2 linked regions of the Acidicapsa ligni genome follow. The protein of the gene in region 2 interacts with the protein of the main gene of each other region in a pairwise test. Links are inferred from orthologs where the notes say so. Each region holds a gene or a part of one and is shown on either strand. Other genes may lie near its edges.

What was found.
Region 1: the proteins of OHL19_RS17735 (region 2) and mrdA interact in binary tests that used the Escherichia coli proteins (3 or more experiments, as listed by UniProt). The link is inferred for Acidicapsa ligni from one-to-one orthologs.

Annotation. Positions count from the first base shown.
Region 1 is NZ_JAGSYG010000002.1:70,509-81,213, reverse strand. Bases 4,436-7,365 are described here. They hold mrdA (penicillin-binding protein 2), read right to left. Parts: upstream 7,047-7,365; coding sequence 4,824-7,046; downstream 4,436-4,823. Other genes in these bases: mreD (rod shape-determining protein MreD), read right to left, coding at 7,139-7,365; rodA (rod shape-determining protein RodA), read right to left, coding at 4,436-4,824. In the rest of the region: OHL19_RS06760 (Rne/Rng family ribonuclease), read right to left, coding at 1-3,153; more of rodA, read right to left, coding at 3,709-4,435; more of mreD, read right to left, coding at 7,366-7,660; rod shape-determining protein MreC, read right to left, coding at 7,663-8,967; OHL19_RS06735 (rod shape-determining protein), read right to left, coding at 9,177-10,241; OHL19_RS06730 (ABC transporter permease), read right to left, coding at 10,348-10,705. UniProt on the Escherichia coli protein: Catalyzes cross-linking of the peptidoglycan cell wall. Responsible for the determination of the rod shape of the cell. Is probably required for lateral peptidoglycan synthesis and maintenance of the correct diameter during lateral and centripetal growth.
Region 2 is NZ_JAGSYG010000005.1:201,353-212,195, reverse strand. What follows is about bases 2,952-6,019. They hold OHL19_RS17735 (penicillin-binding protein 1A), read right to left. Parts: upstream 5,677-6,019; coding sequence 3,226-5,676; downstream 2,952-3,225. Other genes in these bases: OHL19_RS17730 (S41 family peptidase), read right to left, coding at 5,872-6,019; OHL19_RS17740 (DUF3863 domain-containing protein), read right to left, coding at 2,952-3,128. Also shown: OHL19_RS17750 (MBL fold metallo-hydrolase), read left to right, coding at 1-327; OHL19_RS17745 (bifunctional riboflavin kinase/FAD synthetase), read left to right, coding at 324-1,316; more of OHL19_RS17740, read right to left, coding at 1,713-2,951; more of OHL19_RS17730, read right to left, coding at 6,020-7,071; kdsB (3-deoxy-manno-octulosonate cytidylyltransferase), read left to right, coding at 7,755-8,492; OHL19_RS17715 (HAD-IA family hydrolase), read right to left, coding at 8,506-9,216; OHL19_RS17710 (AsmA family protein), read right to left, coding at 9,273-10,843. UniProt on the Escherichia coli protein: Cell wall formation. Synthesis of cross-linked peptidoglycan from the lipid intermediates.

The sequences.
Region 1 (10,705 bases), on a different replicon or contig from region 2:
TGCATCGCTCTTGATCAACACATTCTTGCCCGCGAGATCTTCAAGCTCCGTCAACCAGCGCGCATTGTTCGCCTTCAGTGCCTTCGCCGTCTCAGGATTGACGCGCAACAACACTTCGGTCTGGTCAAAATGCTTCCGCATCTTGCGCACTTCAATGTAGATTTCGTTGGCAACCGTCGCCGCGGACTTCACCATGCCGGTCGCCTGGCAAACAGGGCACGGCACACTGAGAGTTCGCTCTAGTGACTGCTTCACGCGCTTGCGCGTAATCGCCACCAGGCCAAAATCATTGAACTGCAATACCTTCGTCGGCGCACGATCCTGCTTCAGTGCCTCTTCGAGAGCAGCCATCACGCGAGTACGATTCTTGCGCTCATCCATATCGATAAAGTCGATCACGATGATGCCGCCAAGATCGCGCAGTCGAATCTGCCGCACAATCTCCGGAATCGAATCCAGGTTAGTCTTGAGAATCGTGTCCTCAAGCCGCGCCGTCTTGCCCACATATTTGCCGGTGTTGATATCGATTGCGACCAGCGCTTCCGTCTGGTTGATCACGATGGAACCACCGCTCTTCAGCCAAACCTTCGAGCGCAGCGCCTTCGAAATCTCATCCTGAATGCCGAAGTGCTCAAACAGCGGAATTTCCTTCGTGTACAGCTTCACACGCCGCACCAGGTCCGGCGAGAAGCGATTCAGGAAGCGAACAATCCGCTCGTAATCCGCCTCGGAATCAACCCATATGTGCGAGAAGTTATCGCTCACCTGGTCGCGCAGAATACGCTCGATCAGGTTGAGATCGTGATAGATCAACGCTGGCGACTTCGACGTATCCGCGCGTTGCTTGATGTCGTTCCAAAGATTGATCAGGAACCGCAGATCCGCGCGAAGCTCCTCTTCGGTCGCTCCCTCGGCAGCCGTGCGAACAATAAATCCGCCGGTCGCATCGCCCTTCTCACTCACCAGGATCCGCTTCAGCCGCTGACGCTCCTCATCCGAAGCAATCTTGCGGCTCACACCAATATGGCTGACCGTCGGCATGAACACCAGGAACCGCCCCGGCAGCGCAATATGGCTCGTGATCCGCGCGCCCTTCTTGGCGATTGGCTCTTTGGCAATTTGAACCAGGATCTCCTGCCCCGGCTTCAACAGATCGCTGATAATCGGCAGGTCCGAAGTCTGCGCCGAGCGCCGCGAAGGCCCGCGACGGCCATCGCCGCCCGAACCACCGGAGCTACCAGCTCCGCCCGGTCCGCGGCCACCGCGACGACCGCGGCCGCCACTCCTGTCCCCGCGATCCCGACCCGGTGCAGCCGCCGAACGGCCGCCTCCAACCGCAGGCGCACCCTCTTCCTCTGCATCCTCTTCGTCATCCGAATCGATCAGGATGCGATGATCCATGTGCGCTTCCTGCAACATCTCGCCCAATGCCCCTGAGCGAATCTGCTGCTGCAGCGTCTCTTCTTCCAGCTCTTCGAGATCGTGCTCTTCGCCGTGATGCGCCTTCAGCGGAGTGAACTCGTACTCCTCATCCTCGATAACTTCTTCTTCCACCAATCCCGCACCGGGAGCATACGCAGAAACCGCAGTCACCGTCTTCTGCACAGGCGCAGGAGGCTCAACTTCTTCCTCTTTCTTACGCGAACCAAAAAGATCCTTAAGCCGGAAGCCGCTCGGAGGCAACGGGTCTACATTGTGGCTCGCAGAGATGTCGCCATCATGACCTTCATGAGCATGCTCGCTTTCAGCCTCAGTAAACTGCTCAGCGGCATTCGCCTCTTCTTCCGCGCCAACTTCAGCTACCGCGTCTTCGTCCGAGAACTCAAGCTCTTCTTCTTCGAACTCTTCCTCATGCATTCCGCTCGGTATTCCGCTCGAAATTTCAGCCACCGGCAACGCATGAACTTCCTCAAACCCTTCAGCAGCCTCAACCACCGGCTCCGAAATCTCACCGGAATGATCCGCCAGGGCACTCACAGGTTCTGCAACACTGACAGGCTCTGCAGCGATTTCCGCCTCAGCCTTAACCGGAATGTTGACCGGAATATCGTGGCTAACCTTGACCTCCGGCTCAGCCCTGCGATGGCGGGCAATCGACTCGCCAGGCATCAGCCCCTTGCCGTCCCAGGCAATCTCATGCTCAATCAAGGTGGATGGCTTCGCCGCCGTCCGCTCCGGCAATGGATCGGAAGTATCCGGCGGAAGCTCGCTCAGAACCAACCGGCTCGGAGTAGGAACGATCGGTGCCGAGCCATATTTTCCCAGCGACTCACCCGGCAGCAGAAATGGCGTGGTAGCCGCCGAAGTCTGAACCGGCTCAGCCGACCTCTGCCTATGCCGCTCCGGAGCAGCCTCCCGAGAACTAACCGCTCGTGGCGCAGAAGCCGCAGCCTCAAACTCCAACCGAGGAGTCTCCGCTTCCTCTTCCTCATCCGCAACAATAAGCTCTTCCGTAGGTTCGCCGGCAGGCGCAACAGCACCGGCAGCCTGACCCGCCTCATCCCGTCCGCGTCCGCCGCGTCGTCGACGACGCCCGCGCAAACGGCGAGCACCCTGATCCTCGGCCTCATCCTGCTGAGCGGCAGCATCCGCAACCGACGCCGGAATCGCAAACTCATCCGCCTGCGCACCTGCCTGCGCAGTTGAAGACACAGCCGAAGTTACTGAAAATTGAGCAGCAGTCTGCCCCTCTGTCTCTACTGGAGTTGCCTGCCGTGGCTCTGCCAGCCGAGGCTCTCCGCGCCGTGGACGGCCATCCCGGCCACCGCGGCCCTCTCGCTCCCCACGCTGCTCCTCATTGCGAGGCGCGCGCTGTGCAGCCTGTGCCTGCTGTCCCTGTTGAGCCACAGGCGCTGCCATCTGCGGACGATGCGTGTCCCCGTTCGCCGCTGCTCTCTCTACCTCGTCCGTATCTTCCTGGTCTTCCATCTCCAGAAAGTCCGTGACATAGAGAAACGCATCGCGTTCCAGCCCTATATCCACAAACGCGGATTGCATGCCCGGAAGAACCCGGGTTACGCGGCCCTTGTAAACCGAGCCTGCGAGTGTATATTCATTTTCCCGCTCGTAGTAAATCTCTGCGAGCTGATCATCTTCCAATATCGCAAGCCGCGTTTCGTGCGGCGTGCTGGAGATACATATTTCCTTGGCCATGTTGCCTTTCCGTCCCGGAGCCTGAGCTCGTCGAGACCTGCGGCAAGGCCGAATGCAAGGGAGACACACGTACCAGGAGAGGAGAATAGGAAGGAAGCTGCTCGGGAAGGAATCCGGCTTTATATCCAGAATAAGATCCAATCGAGGACCCCATCTGTACCGGAGAAGAATCAGGCACGCCGCTCAACCCTGAAAAGGAAAAGCCTGCACACCCGGATTCATAGTACCCATGGCGAAAACGCCATTTACAGCAACTGCTTGAGCTCAGAGAGTTTGTGGCAAATGCCGTTAAGCCAGTAGCAACGCGACGAAACTGATTCTCCTGATCCGTGCCACCGTCGTTAATCGACAATGGAATCCCGGTTCCGGTGAGTTTCGTACTTAGGAAGCGCTGCACACGGTCTACCCGTCTCTGCGTGCTCATTCACCCAATCCTGCCGGGGCTGTTTGCAATCGAAACCTGCCGGCGAAGTGATTGATTCTTAACAACTACGAACTTTCAGCCCAATCTCCGGCTAAAAGTGAAAACCTTTGATACTACCTCTGTTGCCAGACCTAGTTCACAAAACGGCGCATACGGACATTCATAACCACACCCAGCGCCAGAAACGTGAACAACACCGAAGATCCGCCGTAACTCATTAACGGTAAAGGAATTCCGGTGACTGGCATAAAACCGATGACCATGCCAACGTTGACCGCAATTTGAAAGGTCAACACGGCGACAACTCCCATAACCAGGAGCGAGCCGGACATGTCTGCGGCCGTTTGAGCGTTCTGAATCAAACGCATCAATATCACGAAGTATAGCAGCAGAACAACAAACGCGCCCGTAAACCCATGCTCCTCACTAAAAGCAGCAAAAATGAAGTCCGCATGAGGAATCGGCAGAAAATCCCCCTGCGTCTGCGTCCCCTGTTCCGCTCCCTGGCCCCAGATTCCGCCCGAACCCACCGCAATCAGCGACTGCCGAATCTGGTATCCCGATCCCTTCGGGTCGTTATCCGGATTGATAAAACTCGTCAACCGCGCCTTCTGATACGGCTTGAGAATCTTGCCGCTCGACCAGACTCCGACAATCGCCACCAGCCCCACCGTACACAAAATCGCCGCCTGCTTCCAGTGAATGCCGCCCAGAAATAACCCAGCGAGCAAAATCGGCGTGTACGTCAAAGCCGTTCCCAAATCAGGCTGCGAAAGCACCAGCAGCATCGGAATGCCGACCAGCCCAATCGCTTTGAACACATCGCCCCACGTCAGCCGCTTTCCACCCAGATTGGCAAAGTAGTGCGCCACCAGCACAATCAGCACCAGCTTCACCCACTCCGACGGCTGAAAATGCATCGGCCCAATCTTGATCCACCGTCGAGCACCCAGCACCTTGCTGCCCACCAGTTTGACCGCCACCAGCGACAGCAGGCAAAATCCATACGCCCAATAAGCGACATCCAGCAGGCGGTGATAGTCGATCTTGGACATCACAAACATCACCACGATGCCCCCGCCAATCCAATACATCTGCTTGGTATGAAAGCCGGAGTACTTCGTATGCAGCGTGGCCGAGTAAATTTCAAAGACAGAAATGGTGCAAAGCGTCACCACCATCCCCAGCAGCGCCCAGTCAAAATCGCCAAGCCCGCCAAAACCCCTGGATCCTGTCGCACGCGGCATCAGTTAATCACTCTGCGAAAACGCGCAGCCAGCGCCCCTGCACCAGCAGACTCACCGGAACCCGCACCAGCCAGACCAGCCTTCATCGCATCCGCATTCACCGGCTCCATAGGATCCTTCGGCTCAATAGGATCCTTCGGCACCGGCCGAGGCCTGCTCGGAAAAGGCACCGAAGCCATCTTCGGAGACGAGTAAGGCGAACCCGTATCGATCAGAAAATGCCCACCACTCATCCCCGCAACCTGTAGCCCATCTGCCTGCTCATCGCCCTTGCCATTCGAATCAGCCTTTGAACCAGCTCGCGAACCAGCCCGATGCGCCTCCGGCTTAGGCGTCGACCAGACCGCCCCCATCTCCACCGGCGTCGATGGCTTATTCGCTTGCAACAGCAGATTTCCTTCCTGCCTGCGCTTCTTGTTCACATACGCCGTAATAATCTGTGCAGCCAGCTTCGCCGATCCCGATCCGAAATCGCCATGCTCCTGCAAAACCACCACAGCAATCTCCGGATTGCGTCGCGGAACCATCCCTACAAACCACGCATTCGGAGTACGCACGCCGCCTCGATTATGCGTATCGCCGCCGCCCACCACCTGCGCCGTGCCCGTCTTGCCCGCAAAATCGATCCCCTCAAGCCGCGAAGCCTGCGCCGTGTGATAAAGCCCCGGCTGAGTCGTCTGCGCCATGCCCTCGGTCACCGTCATCCACGTATCGGAGTTCAGCGAAACATCCTTCACTCCCGATCCCGAATACGTGTCCAGCACCGCCTGCTTGAACTGCGCCGGAAGCTGCTCGCTATTCACCACATGCGGCCGCACCAGGTGTCCATTCGAAGCAATACCGCTCAGCGCGCGCACCAACTGGATCGGCGTAACCGCGACCGCCCCCTGCCCAATGCCCACGGAAATGACCTCGCCCGCATACCATTTCTCGTGATAATTCTTCATCTTCCACTGTGTGGACGGCATCGTACCCGCCATCTCATTCGGCAGATCGACACCCGTCTTCGAGCCGATTCCCAGCGCAGTCGCGTACTTGGCAATCGTGTCGATCCCCAGCTTCGAGGCCAGATCGTAAAAGTACGTGTCGCAGGATTCCGGTATCGCCTCATGGATACTCAGCAAACCATGATGATGGTCGCATTTGAAGAAGTGTCCAAAAAATGTGCCGCCGCCCGCGCAATTAACCTTGAGATTCTGCGCAATCCCCTCCTGCAATCCAGCCACAGACATGATGATTTTGAAAGTAGACCCCGGGGCAAGTTGATCCTGAATAGCCTTGTTCATCAGCGGGTGATTCGGATCCGTAATCAGCTTGTTCCAATCCGACCGCCCAATACGCACCGCAAAAGCATTGGGGTCGTAGCTCGGATGCGAAACCAGCGCAAGAATCTCGCCATTGCGCGGATCCATCGCCACCACCGCACCATTGGCCGTGCCCAGCGCCAGCTCAGCAGCACGCTGAATATCGATATCGAGCGTCAGCTTCAGATCCTGACCCGGCGTAGCCAATTGAATTCCCTGCCGTCCAACCTCACGCCCGTGGCTGTCGACCACCACATCCATCGAGCCATCCTGCCCGCGCAGCAACTCGTCGTATGTCTGCTCTACGCCAGCTCGGCCCACCACATCGCCCGGTTCGTAATAGGCGTATTTCGGATCGTTGAGCATCTCCTCGCTCACCTCGCCGACATACCCGATCAAATGCGCCGCAAAGCCATCGCGCGGATACAGCCTTCGCTCCTCATCCACCGTCTCCAGCTCAGGAAGCTCATTCCGATGCGCCTCAATGAACGCTTGCTCATCCGGCGAAATATCCTGCTTGATCGGAATCGGCTGATACCCCGGAGCCAGCCGGAAGCGATGCAGCGTATTCCGCAACTGGTCCAGATCGAGATTCAGCCCCTTCGCGATCAACGGAAGATCGGCATCCAGATTGCGATTCTGTTCCCGAAGAAGAAAGCACGAGACCGAAGGATAGTTATCCACCAGCAGGCGGCCTTCGCGATCGAGCAATTTGCCCCGAGCCGCCATCACCGGAACTTTGCGAATGCGGTTCTGCTCCGCCAGCACCCGCCAGTTATCGCCGCCCAACACCTGCAACCGCCACAAACCGCCAACCAGCACCAGCATCATGAGCAAAATGCCGTACTGCACCACCGTCAACTTCAGCGGCTGCAGCTTCTCATCTCGATTCACGCGATCGATCTTATCGAAAGCCATAATTCGCCCGTATCCCGTCTATAAAAACATAGCGCCAATTCAGATTCGCCCAGCCTTACTCAAACAGACTCACACCAGATTCACTGCGTCGCCTAATCCCTGGCCTGCGTACGATCCAGCAACGGAAACACCGCCAGCCCAATCACCGCATTGCCCACAGCCTTCAGAACCTGGTCCAGCCAGTTCCACTCCAAACCCAATCCCAGCAGCACCCTGGTAATAAAGACCACCACCGCGCTGGAAAGTAATGCCAGCAAAAAATTCAACACCATCCGGATCGCATTGTTTTCCACCACAATGCGAACCCCTATCGAAGCAGCAAGAAATCCGCAGATCGTATTCGCAATCCCATGAATACCGATAGCTCCCTGCGTCAGCCCATCCTGCGCCATACCCAGCACAGCCCCAAGCAACGATCCATGAATCGGACTACGCCTGTTCAACGCAAAGTAGATCGTCACCAGTAACGGCAAATCGAAGTACGAATAATTCCGAAGTACCCGCGGCAGCCACGCCTGCAATACCAGCGCAGCAAGCGGCACCAGCACATAAATATAGATGGGATAACTGCGAGTCTCCAGATCGCGTCGGTAATCGGGTGTCAGAACCTGCATCGCTACTGATCCCCTCCCTGCGTTCCCGGCTTCGGTGTAACAGGCTTCGGCGTGACAGGTTTAGAAGTCGCAGGCTTGGTCGTAACAGGCTTAGACGTAACCGGCTTCGTCAACGTCTCATCCCCATCCGCAGCATCGCCGCTTCCCGTTGCAGGCGCTCCAGCACCGGTAGACCCCGGCGAAAATCGATCCGCATGCGCAGCAGGCAGTGGTTTCGGCGTTGGCGGAGGCACAGGAACACCCGAATCCGGCTGCCCATTCGCCCCCTGCTTCGCAGCATTCGGATCAACCGGAGCATTGGGATCAGTCAAACTCGGCAACCGCTCCGACATCTCCAGCGCAGCCTTTTTCCTCTCCGCATCCGCCGCCGCTTCCGCACCCTTCAACTCTTCGCTGGTCTTCAAATCCGCCATCTGCTGCGGAGACAGGTGCGCATCCAGCGCCGTAATCACCAGCACCTCATCCAGGTGCTGCAAATTTGCCGACGACTTGATAATCACATTGATAAATGATCCCCGGTCCGGATCGCGCGCCACTCGCTCCACTACGCCCACCGGAAGACCGCGCGGAAAAATCTGATCCCCACCCGCCGTCAGCACCTTCTCGCCCGGCTGAATCCTCTGATCGGCAAGAATATTAACCACCTGAGGCTGCCCCGCCGCATTCCCACGCAGAATTCCCCGAATACGCGTCGTCTCCAGAATCACCCCAGCCCCGCTGGTCTGATCGTTGATCAACAGCACCTGCGCCGAGTGTTGAAACACATCGCGCACCTTGCCCACAATCCCATCCGGAGTAATCACCGCCATATCCGGCTTCAGCCCATCCAGCGAGCCCTTATCCAGCACAATCACGCGCGACACAAGGCTGCCGCTCGTCCCAATCACCTGCGCCGGAACCGTCTGATAAATATAGCTTTGGCTAAAACCAAGCAATCCCTGTAGCCGCTGTCCCTGCCGCGCATCCTCGATCAGCGAAGCCTGCTCCAGCCGTAGCCGGTCGATCGTCTCCTGCAACTGTTTATTCTCTTCACGCGTATGGCGCAGGTCGAGATAGTTTCCCCAAAGCCCACTCGCGCCCGAGCTCGTCCCATGAATCGCCCGCTCAAACGGAGTCACCAATCCCGACGCCCAAAGCCGGATCAGGCGCACACCGCTCCCATCGCGATTCTCATGCGAATTCGCCGCCATTGCACTGCCCGCAATCGGAGCAGGTTTGCGCACCTGCACCGCCAGCCCGATCACCTGCAGCAGAAGAGCCGCCAGCAGCACGATCAGGTTGCGATAGCGGCTGAAAAAGGATTCCATGATGACTCAAGAATGGAGGATTGAACCAAGGACAAACTGTCCTCAATTGCATAACAGAAGATCACGATTTACAGCGATTGCCTTCAAAAGCAAATAAACTCATCGAGCACCCGAATCAATCTGAATACGGGCTATCTCAATAAGGCCACGCTCGTTCAGGCTAACGGGTGAACCGGCCACAGCCCGTTCACCCGCCCAGCCAGTCAGGATTAGTCGATCTTGATCTTGCGCAGCAGGCGGAAATCGGACAACATCTTCCCCGTCCCCAGCACCACAGACGCCAGCGGATCATCCGCTACCGAAACCGGCAAGCCCGTTTCTTCGCGAATGCGCTTGTCGAGATTCTTGATCAACGCACCGCCGCCCGTCAGCACAATACCGCGATCTGAAATATCCGCGGAAAGCTCCGGTGGCGTCCGCTCCAGTGCCACGCGAATCGCATTGATAATCACCGCAATGCACTCCGCCAGCGACTCGCGAATCTCGCTGTCGTTGATGGTGATCGTCTTAGGCACGCCCTCAATCAGGTTGCGCCCCTTGATCTCCATCGTCAGCGGCTTGTCCAGCACATAAGCCGACCCCAGTTCGATCTTGATCTGCTCCGCCGTACGCTCACCGATCAGCAGGTTGTACTTGCGTTTCAGATAGTTGGTGATCGCCTCGTCCATCTGGTTCCCGGCCATGCGAACCGACCGCGAATACACAATGCCCGAAAGCGAAATCACCGCGATATCACTGGTTCCGCCGCCGATATCGACCACCATGTTGCCGTAAGCCTCGGTAATCGGCAATCCCGCACCGATTGCCGCAACCATCGCCTGCTCTACCAGGTAGACTTCGCTGGCCTTGGCGCGGTACGCCGAATCCTCAACCGCACGCTTTTCCACCTGCGTAATCTCTGAAGGCACACCGATCACAATTCGCGGATGCACCAGCATCTTGCGGTTGTGCGCCTTCTGGATGAAGTAATTCAGCATCTTCTCGGTGACTTTGAAGTCCGCGATGACGCCGTCTTTCATCGGTTTGATAGCCACGATATTGCCCGGCGTCCTGCCGAGCATGTCCTTGGCCTCTTTGCCCACGGCTTCTACTTCGCCGGTATTTTTGTTAATGGCGACAATCGATGGCTCATTGACCACGATTCCTTTACCCGCCGCAAAAACGAGGGTGTTAGCTGTGCCAAGATCGATCGCCAGATCACTCGAAAACATGCTGAACAGCGAGCGAAAACCGTGCGAACGCGATGTACGCGATGGATAACCGTTAGATGACATTCTTGGATAAACTCTCTACGCCTAATTGTAAGGCCATCAGGCCGCTAGTGCGGGCTGCGAAAAACCCATCTTGGAATGTGGTGATATCACTTTTTCTCATCGCACGCTATTCCATGCGCAGAGCCTCCATAGGCTCAATCGAAGCAGCTCTGCGCGCCGGTAGCAGCGACGCAAATACTCCAATCACACAGAGCGTCAGAACCACCGCCGCATAAGTCCATGCATCCAATGGCTGCACTTGGTACAAAAATCCCTTTACCAGGCGCGCCGTTGCAAACGCCAGCAAAAGACCAATGCCAAGTCCCGCCCCAATCAGGATCAAACCCTGCCGAAGAATAAGCTGAGCTACACTTCCCCGCGTCGCACCCAATGCCATGCGAACCCCGATTTCGCGCCGTCGATAACTCACCAGTTGAGACAGCACCCCATACAACCCGGCAATCACCATGGCCACCGCCAGCCCC
Region 2 (10,843 bases):
GTTCCGGTCCTGCATGGCGAACTGCCCATCACAGGGTATCGCTTCGGCAATGTTGCCTACCTGACCGACGTGAGCACAATTCCGGAGGCCAGCTTTGCCCTGCTGCAAGGGTTGGATGTCCTGGTCGTCTCCGCGCTCCGACACGCACCCCACCCCAGCCACGCCACCGTAGATCAGGCAGTACGCTGGGCAAAGCGGATCGGCGCGCAGCAGACCTGGTTAACCCACATTTCACACGACCTGGGGCATGAAGAGACCAATGCTCGACTACCCAAAGGAATCGCAATGGCTTATGACGGGCTGACTCTACCGGTGGTGCTGGCGTGACAGATTTCAAAGTGACAGATTTGAGCGTGACAGATTTAAACAATCTGATAGTTTTTCGCTCCGTGGCCGAGATTCCAGCCGGGTTTGGACCCTCCGTAGCCGTGATCGGCAACTTCGATGGCGTCCACCTCGGGCATCAGCAGATCCTGGCAGCGATTACCGCAGAGGCTCGGCAGACTGGCGCAAAAGCCATCGCAATCACCTTTGATCCCCATCCGGAACAGTTCTTGCGGCCCGAGCAGGCTCCCGGCCTGCTCACCCTGATTCCTGAGCGCCTGCGTCTGCTGGCTCAGACCGGGGTGGACGCAGTATTGGTCCTGCCCTTCGACGATTCGCTGGCCTGCCTCAGCGCGCAAGCCTGCGTGAAAGAGATCCTCGTCGACAAGCTGGGCATCGTCTCGATACACGAGGGGGCAAATTTTCGCTTTGGACATCGCGCAGAAGCCGGGGTCGCCGAGCTGGCCGAGTTCGGTCGGCAGTTTGGATTCAAAGTCACAGTTCATGCAGCCGTAGAGATTCACGGGCTGGAGGTTTCCAGTTCCGCGATTCGGCAGGCTCTGATTGCCGGAGATATGAAGCGCGCCCGCTGGATGCTGGGCCGGCCATTTGCAGTGCGATCCACTCCAGCAAAAGGACGTGGCATCGGTACAAAACTACTCGTGCCCACCGTGAACCTGGCCGCCTATTCCGGCCTGCTGCCTGCATTTGGGGTCTATATCACGCAGCTCACAGTCGGGACACGCTGTTTCCAGGCAGTTTCAAACATCGGAAATCGACCTACCTTTGGAGAGCCCTCATTTGCCGTCGAATCCTACATTCTGGACTTTGAACCGATCGACTTGAGCGACGACACACCACTCCAACTGGAGTTCTTACTCCGCCTGCGACCAGAAATAACATGGCCCTCCCCCGAAGCCCTGAAAGCGCAAATCATGAAAGACGTCAGCAGAGCCAAACGATATTTCCATCTATCAAAAACCCAACACTAAAAACCACCCAAACAATCTGCAGAAAAATACCCCCAACCCCCGCATACTAAAAACAAAGCCCTAAACCCTTGCTGTTGCCGTTGCAGTTCTGTCTGTCATTCCCGAAGGGAATCTGCTTCTTCCTTTGCAGTTGCCTTTGCCGTTGCCCTTGCAGTCGTTTTGGCCCTTGCAGTTCTGCCCGTCATTCCCGAAGGGAATCTGCTTCTTCCTTTGCAGTTGCCTTTGCCGTTGCCCTTGCAGTCGTTTTGGCCCTTGCAGTTCTGCCCGTCATTCCCGAAGGGAATCTGCTTCTGCCCTTGCCCCCGCCGTTACCGTCCCATCCATCATCCCCAAAAATCCCCCTATCTCTCCGACCCCAACCCACCCCAGCAAAAATCTACATAGCCCCCCCCACCCTCAAGCCTTCAACCCAGGCAAAGACTCATAAATAAACTCCCGATCCGCAGTCGCCAATTCACTAAGCGGCCTCGGATGATCCTGGGGACGAAGATCTTTCTGATTGATCCGGTTCATCAAACTCCAGTCCTTGGCCGGATGCTGCGGATCAGGATCGGCAGGTTCGTGGGCAGGCAGATCGTAGCGCGTAAAGTCGATGACCTGCCGAGGCGTATCGAACTGCCAGTCCCGCTGAAGCGCCAGGCGGAAGTTCTTATTCATGAACCACTCAATCTCAAGATTGTTGTAGGAGTCACCCAGTCCCGACCCGCGTTCGAGAAAGCTGTAGTGCCAGTCCTGATTCGTTTTGAACTGGTTACGCCAGATAGCTCCGTATTCTCCAAAGGTCACGAAATGCGTGTCCGGCCAGCGCTTCTTCGTATCCGTGACCCACATATCCAGGGCCGAACACACCAGCTCCTTGCCGAACTCATGCACCATTTGCGCTTCCCAGATATTCGTCACCCAGCCGAAGTTGTTTCTCTTGAAGCCCTCGTCAAAGTGGATCGACTCGGTGTGCATGACCTCTCGATGGCCAAGATCCAACCCCCAGCCAACGTAGGTTTCGATCGGGCCCACGCCGCGTCGGCTGTTGTAGCCGGTAATCTCGTGGCCTAGCGCCCCACTTCGCCGGGCACAGATGAAGTCCATGGTCCAGCCATCCAGGTTGACGCAGTCGATAAAGTCCGCTGCCCCTTGCGCGGGCTTGCAGAAGTGCTCCGTCGAGGGATAGAACGGATACGAAGGCGATCCATCCGCACCGCCTCCGTCGATAGCCTGCTGACTCCAGATCACCGCATGAGCCGCGTGGATATGCTCTTTTTCAGCCAGATATTGCAGGCTGTCTGCCGAGAGAAAACCGCCCATGATTGCCTGGGGACGATATCCATCTCCGACAAAGTCGGTAATGATCTGGATGGCCTCGGACATCTCGCGGTTCACGCGTGCGCGAGGCAAATACATGGCCGGGAAATACCCCGGGAAGTAGGACACTTCGTCCCCGTATTTCTTCTGGCACTCGACGACATAATCGCGAATCTGGCGATAGTTGTCGCGCTTGTCTTCGAGCGCATTGAGAGTAAATCCCCAGGTCAGGCGGCCATCCGGATTGGAGCGGGAAAATGCCTCGCGCATAGACCGCACGCCGTCAAGCGTGTGCCAGGTCGATTCATCCCGCGGATGCAGCTTTACATCCCGTGAGACCTCCCACGGAGTAGTGCGAATCATGATGCAAAGAGTCACAAATCGATTGCCGAAAAGAGACACTGGCTGCGGTGCCGGCGCAAGAAATCGGCCCAGCATATTCAGGTGCGGCGAGCCGGCAGCCAGGCGCGCTCCGGTAAACGCAGACGCGGCAAGGAGTGTTCGTCGATTCATGAGTGGCTTTCTCCTGTTGAGTGAGGGGAGTGTTCTTAGCACTACGGCAAGGCCAGTATTGCGAAGTCTAGTACTACGAAAGTTAGTATTGCGAAAGTTAGTATTGCGGCAGAGCTGGCTTAGGCTGTGGCTTCGCAGGGTTTGCCGTAGCCGGTTGCGGGACTGAAACCGGTGGTTTTGCCAGCGGTCTGGCAGGCTGCGACGAAATGGTGCCAGGAACGAGAGGATGCAGTGGCTTCTGACCCGCTAACGGCGCAGTTACCGCGGTTGGATGAAGTGTTTGCGGCTTGGCGGCTGTGCCCGGCAATGTCTTCACGGATGGATTCAGCAATGGTTTTGCAGCCGGTTTGACGGATTCGGGCACGGCAGCAGGCCTGGCTGCTGCAGCCACGTAGCCGGGGAAATGTTCGTCGTCCTTGCCTTTGATCGCGGCTTGCATGAAGGTCATCCAGATAGGCAGCGCGGCCTTGGCGCCCGTTTCTTTCTCTCCAAGTGACTGGCGACTGTCAAAGCCTACCCATACTCCGCAGGTAACCGACGGCGAAAATCCCATAAACCATGCGTCGGTGTAGTCGCTGGTGGTGCCGGTTTTGCCGCCTAACGGATGGTTGAGTTTGGATGCGGCTGCGCCGGTTCCCATGCGTGTGACTGCCTGTAGCAACTGCATCATGGTTCGTGCGGTCTGCTGGCTGGTGACTTCGCTTACGGCAGGCGGCTGCTCCCACAGGGTGATGCCGTCGGCATTGGAGACTTTGCGCAGCAGGCGCGGAGTGACGCGGATACCGTCGTTGGGGAAGACCGCGTACGCCGCGACCTGCTCCTGCAGCGTGATTTCAACTGCGCCGAGAGCGACGGGCAGGTAAGCGGGGATATTGCTGGTGACGCCGAAGCGGTGGGCGGTTTCGATAACTTTGCGAATGCCAACGCGAGCGGCGAGTTTGAGAGCGGGGATGTTGCGCGACTCCGCAAAGGCATTCAGAACGGTCATGGCGCCTTTGTAGTCGTTCTCGTAATTGTGCGGAGTGTAGCTGCCAAAACTGACCGGGCCATCGACGACGATGTCCTCAGGTTTGACTCCGGCCTCGACAGCGGTGGTATAGACGTAGGGCTTGAAACTGGAGCCGGTCTGACGTTCGGACTGAGTGGCTCGATTGAACTGGGAGAGAGCGTAGTCGCGCCCACCAACCATGGCCAGGACATCGCCGGAGGTATTGTCGATGGCCATGAGAGAGCCCTGCGCGCCTGAATCCTGCTCAAGGACGGCTTTGTGCGCCGTGCCTTCCATTCCTGAGCCGAGTTGCACGTAGATGACGTCCCCAGGTTTGACCAGATCGTCGCCGTGAGCCTGGCCGGTCCACTTCCAATCTTCCGGAGTCATGACGATCGGAAGATTTCCGATCCGGGCGCGAATTTCGAGCGGCAGAGCAGAGGTCACGAGAGCATGGGTGTAATCGCCCGCCTGGATACGCATGGCCCAATCGGGATGCTTGTAATCTTCAAGCGCGGTGCCCTGGGCGAGGACATTCTGCGATGCGCCCTTCCAGCCGCGGCGATGTTCGTAGGTGGCCACACCGTCGGCGACAGCGTGGTTCGCAACGGTTTGCAGATCGAGATCGAGGGTGGTCTGGACGCGCAGTCCTGCTTCGTGGACTTCGTCGGTGCCGAACTGCTTTTCGAGTTCGCGGCGGACTTCTTCGACGAACCAGGGAGCGACGGACATCTCCGGCTGCTGGACGTGCAGACCCAGCGGAAGTTCACGAGCGGCCTCGGCCTGCTGTTTGGTGATGGCTTTGTCGTTCTCCATTTCAGTGAGGACGAGGTTTCTGCGGCGCAGGGCCTTCTCTGGATTAAACAGAGGCGAATAGGCGACGGGACCTTTGGGCAATCCAGCAAGGAGGGCCGCTTCGGGCAAGTTCAACTGGCTGGCGTGTTTGGAGAAGTAGAACTCGGAAGCAGCCTCGAAGCCGTACATGCCGTGGCCGAGGTAGATCTGGTTGCCGTAGAGAGTAAAGATCTGCTCCTTGGTGAAGGAGCGCTCAATCTGGATGGAAAGATAGGCTTCCTGAACCTTACGGGCGGTGGTGCGCTCGGAGGAAAGGAAGAGATTGCGGGCAAGCTGCATGGTCAGGGTCGATGCTCCCTGGGCACGGCCGTGACTGGTGATATCGTGCCAGAGAGCTCCGGCCACGCGAAAGACATTGATGCCCCAGTGCGACTCGAAGTTCTTGTCTTCAATAGAGATAACGGCCTGGCGAAGGACGGGAGAGAAGTCGTCGTAGTTGACGATGACTCTCTGTTCGAGCGCGAAGGAGCCGAATGGACGGCCTTTTTGATCGAGGAGCTCCGTGGTGGTCGAGGGCCGGTAGCGCTCCAGATCATGAATCTGGGGTAGATCGACGGAGTAGACCAGCATGAGTCCAGCGAGGGAGCCGGTGATTGCAGCCAGGGAAAAAAGGATGGCAAGGGTATATCGCCCGACCAGCTTACGCGTGTGCCGCAGGGGGGCGTTCGATAAATACTTTTCCGATGGCGATTTGTCGGAGGACAACCGTGGAGGACGGAATCCGCGTCGCACCGGAGGCTGGGGAGGTGTGAAAGCCAAATTCTAATGCCTCAGCCCGAGCGTAACATGGGCCGGGCAGCTTTTGGTTTGGCTTTTGGGTGGCGTATCTATGCTGGCAAGAGCGATTTCGTTGCCGAAAACACGCCACCTATCGGGAGACTTTGATCAGAAAGCTTTAGCTCAGGAGGCTTTGGCCTTGAGCATGTCCAGAGCTTTGTTCAGAGGAGCATCGGTTTTGGATGGAGCTGTATCGTCTTCGTCCGCTTCGGCTTCCTGTTCGGGAGTGGGGCCTACGAGCGTACCGGGGGTCACGGCTTCTTCCATGATTTTTTTCCCGCCGGGGGTGGAGTAGGTGGCGACTGTCAGCAGCAGGGCGGCGCCATCGGGAAGCTCAATCGTTTTCTGAACAGAGCCTTCGCCGAAGGTGCGTTCGCCGACCGTATCAGCGCGCTTGTTGTCGGCCAGGGCGGCGGCGGCCAGTTCGGCAGCGCCGGCTGTTCCACGATTGATAAGTACGGCGAGCGGGGCATCGGTGACGAAGTGCGAAGCGTCTGCGGTGAAGGTCTGGGTGGGATATTTCTGGCCGCCGAGGCTGGCGAGTGTTCCCTGCTTGAGGAAGAGGTTGGCCAGGCGGAGTCCCTGGTCTTCGCTGCCTTCGCTCACGTCGCGCAGATCCAGCAGCACTTTCTTATTGCCGTTCTTGGACATCGTCTTCAGAGCGGCGGCGATTGCGTCTACGCGGCTGGCAGTGAGCACGATTGGCTTCAGATACAGGATTGTGGAGTTGTCATACTGCTGCTCTGCCAGGGCGGGAACCGACTCGGGTCCACGCGTCAGTGTGACCTTGTCCGGATCCGATTTGCGGGGGCGAATCACGGATACGGTGATCTCGCTGCCGGGCTTGCCCTCAAGCATGAGGCGGATCATAGCCAGGGAGATTTCGCGGGTGGACTGGTCGCCGATGGATTCGATCACGTCGCCATCGGTGAAGTGTTCCTTATCTGCGGAGGAACCGGGCAGTACGCTGACAACGACGGCATAGCCGTAGCGCTTGGAGACTTCGAGGCCGACCTGGGCATCGCCGCCTGAAGGACGGTCTTTGTAGATTTTGTACTCGGCTGGAGTGAGATAGCTGGAATCCGCGTCCAGGGTCTCAAGCAGTCCATGCAGGGCGCCGGTGGTTACGTCGCCTACATTGGGATCGGTGACATAGTCGGTCTGAATCTTTTTTAGAACTTCGGAGTAGACGTTCATCTGCTTGTAGGCGCCGTCCTCATAGGAGCCGGCACGTACGGCACGCAGTCCAAACTCGCCTGCGATGAGGGCCACAAGTATGCCCAGTGAAAGCACGAAAACAGAACGCTGGAAGAAACGATTCATTACCACCCCGAACTAGAATTCCGGGCCTGATCCTTTGACCTGGATTCCAGGCGCGAAAATTCACTTCTCTAATAGACGAATGATACCGCAAAGCGTGTGAGTGAGGCTCTATGCGGGGGAATTCTTGTTTTTGTGTTGGGTTTTGGCCGATCGAACTGCCGACCTATGGATTCATAACCCATAGGTCAATCACCTGGTTCACCAGTAACGCGTGTTTTCAAAATGGATTCCCTTTAGAGTCAGATAGTTGCCAATGAACTCATGCAGGCAATCAGGCGTTTTGAGGGTCTGATGGTGAAGGAAAGGAGCTAACTTTCGAATTATAGACCTACGGTTTCCTAATCCGTCGTTCCAACGTTTGGTAATTCGTAACGCGTATTTCACAATTTGATTCTCTTTAGAATCAGCAGGATACCAATTAATCGAGGGGTAATAGGACGTATTGAGGGTCTTGGTGGCGGAGGGCAGGATCGAACTGCCGACCTATGGGTTATGAATCCATCGCTCTAACCATCTGAGCTACTCCGCCGGAGTGGTATCTAGGTATAGGACGCAGAGGTGCGCCTCTACGATGATACGGGTGGGCGGAATGCAGGTCAAACTTGCTCGTTTTTGGGGGTGCCAGTTTTGATGGGTGCGGCCTGCGTAAAACTCCGCCGACGCGCCATTTACACTTGTGGCCTATGGGTGAAAACAGGATTGTTGGGGTAATTCCGGCGCGGTTGGGTTCTACGCGTTTGTCGCGTAAGGTGCTAAGGTCGATTGCCGGTAAGCCGATGGTGGAATGGGTTTGGCGTGCGGCGGCCGATAGCGGGCTGATGGACGAAGTGGTGGTAGCCACAGATTCCGATGAGGTGGCTGAGGCCTGTCGCGAGCGGGAGATTCCGGTGGCGATGACTTCGCCGGAGTGCGCCAGCGGAAGCGATCGGGTCTACGAGGTTTCGCGACAGATTGAGGCGGAGATCTACGTCAACATCCAGGGCGATGAGCCGTTGCTCACACCGGAGCATTTTGCACCTTTACTGGGGCTGTTTTCGCGGCCAGAGGTGCAGGTGAGCACAATCTGCGTTCCCTGCCCGGTGGAGGACATTGCCAATCCCAATGCTGTGAAGGTGGTAAGCGCGGCGGATGAACGAGCACTGTATTTCTCTCGCTCGACGATTCCTTTCGACCGGGATCGGACCGGTTTTACCGGTTATCGCAAGCACCTGGGGCTGTATGCCTATCGGAAGGCGGCCCTGGAGCAGTTCGCAGCGCTGGCGCCTTCTCCGCTGGAGCAGATTGAGCGGCTGGAGCAACTGCGGCTGCTGGAAAACGGCATCAGCATTTACGTTGCCGAGGCTGCTGGAGACACAATTGGCGTGGATGTCGAAGAGGATTTGCAGCGGGTTGAGGTTATCCTGCTGGGACGATCACGCTAAGCAAATTGTGTCGCTAGACGGCTAGAGGCGTGAAGTGAAGCGCCAGTCCTTCGTCGCCGGGCAGGACTTCTACTCGGATCGCGGTGAGATCGTTGACGAGAAAATGGGCTGCACTGAGTTCGGCAATCGAGTGCGAGAAGGTTGTGCCAATCACGGTGCAACCGGCGGCTCGGCCAGCTTTGGTACCGGAAGCGGAATCTTCAAAGACAACGCAGTCGGAGGCGGGTAGCCCGAGAATTTCGGCTCCGCGCAGGTAAGGCTCCGGATGGGGCTTGCCTACAGTGACGGAATCGGCGGTGATGATTCGCTCGGGTACGGTGAGCCCACCCTCCTCCATGCGAATTCTGGCCAGACGCTCAGTTGCCGAGGTGACTACGGTCCAGCGCGCCAAGGGCAATGCCGCGAGCAGGTCCACGACTCCGGGAAGGACGGCAAGACCTTCTTTATCAGCTACTTCGATATCTTCTATGTATTTCAGCTCGGCCTCATCATCAAGATCGGGGCGGAGCTTGCGAATGGTCTCGATGGCGCGGCATCCGTGCGCGGTATGGATGGCGAGCTCTGGAGATATGTTGCGGGAGATGGCCCAGATGGTCCAGCTACGCTCGACTGAGCCAATCGACGAGATCAGGATTCCGTCCATATCGAAGAGCACACCTTTGCAACGGACTGTTACGGGAGTGGTGGCTGCTGGGGCAGAAGTGGCCGGAGAAGATTTCGTCATGGATTGATTGTAATGGGAGAGATTTCTGCGGATCCTGACAGGAATCTTAATTGCCTTCAGCGTGCGTGTTTCTTTGCGGGGGCTGAGGATGGGGTCACGGTCAGTTTGACGGGGCCAGTGATTGAACCGACGACGGGGCCGGTGATTGGGAACGATCCTGTCACGGTGCTGCTGCGATGGGCGGACAGCAATTCGTTCTTTTCAAGCTGCGCTTTGCCGTCTGCGATCTTGAGCTCGCCGGTCCAATCATCGAAGTGCAGAGGCTGGGCTGCCGGCCCTGGGGTGAGTGTGCCTGACTTCCACTGGAACTGTGCAGTGCCCTTTGCGGAGGCGGAAATATCCTTGTCGGTGAGTCCCGAGAACTCGAGTTTGGAGCTGCCTTCGATCGCTCCGCCTGCCCAGTGGTTGGCGAAGAATGCGCCGAGCGCTGCCGGGTTCACCCTGGCGAAGTTGCCTTCGAGCGTGTATTGAGGCTTGTTATCGGATAGCTGGAAATGGGCTGTGCCGCTGCCGGAGCCGCCGAGGATTTCCGCCTCCCAATGTGAGACGTCGATATCGTCGTCGTTCACCTGCAACTGGAGGATGGGCTTATGTACGGCAAGCGCGCCGAGCAGGAGGCTGTCCGCCTGAATACTGACGGAAAGGGAGGGCCAGGCCGACTTCTGGTCCGAATGCATGCGGTCGATGAGCGGGGAAAGAAGTGATTTTTCCGCGGGCGTACCGAGCAGGGCTTTTTGAATGGTGAACGCGTCCAGCGCTCCAAAATGCAGTTGAAGCTGAGGTTTGCAGTCGCCTGTGGTGCAGTTCGTGGGCAGACGCAGGGCCAGAGAGCCTTGAAGCGATAAGGCTGGGTTTGCTCCGGCTTGATTTGCTCCGGCTGAATTTGCGCCAGATAGATTCGCCCTGTAGGTGAAATCCGATGTCACCCCGATATTGCCGGGGGAAAGTGCGATTGCTGCTTGCGGTAGTTCCACCGGGCGCGCCAGATAGGCTGCTCGCCATTGGGTATGGTGCAGCAGGATGGAACCTGAAAGCTGGTCGGAATTGTTTGCTGCGACCGGAGCGATTGGGTTTGGCGCGGGCGATGTGTGTACGGGGACGAGTGTTTGCTTTGCTGCGGGTGCAGACTCGTGATTGGAGTCAAGAGTGGAATCGGGATTGAAGACCGGTTTGAGTGGTATCCACGGGCCGCTGACGGCTAGATCCAGATCTGCGGTGCCGCTTCCGAAGCCATCCACTACGTCGGAATGGGGCAGGCCAAAGGCGTAGGAAAGATCGCGCAGTTGCGTGGGCGTGGCTGATCCGCCGATTGCGATTGCATATCCGCTGGTGGTTACGCCGAGACGAATCCTGATGGCGTCTGCGGAGGCACCAGCCTTGCCGGAGTGGGCGGCCAGGGAAACGGATACTTCGCCACTGATCGCTGTCTTTGAGCCGCCGAGATCGGATATCCCTGTAGGAACCAGCGTCATTTTGGGCAGGATGAGCGGTTCTTTCAGTTTTCCGCCCTGGAGACGCGCACCGTCCAAAGTGAGAGAGCCTTGCAGGGCTGTTAGCGCGGGGGTGGCGGGGCGAGCCTGTTTTCGCCTTGAGATGGTATGGGATGCTCGGGTGGCTGCGGCTGGAG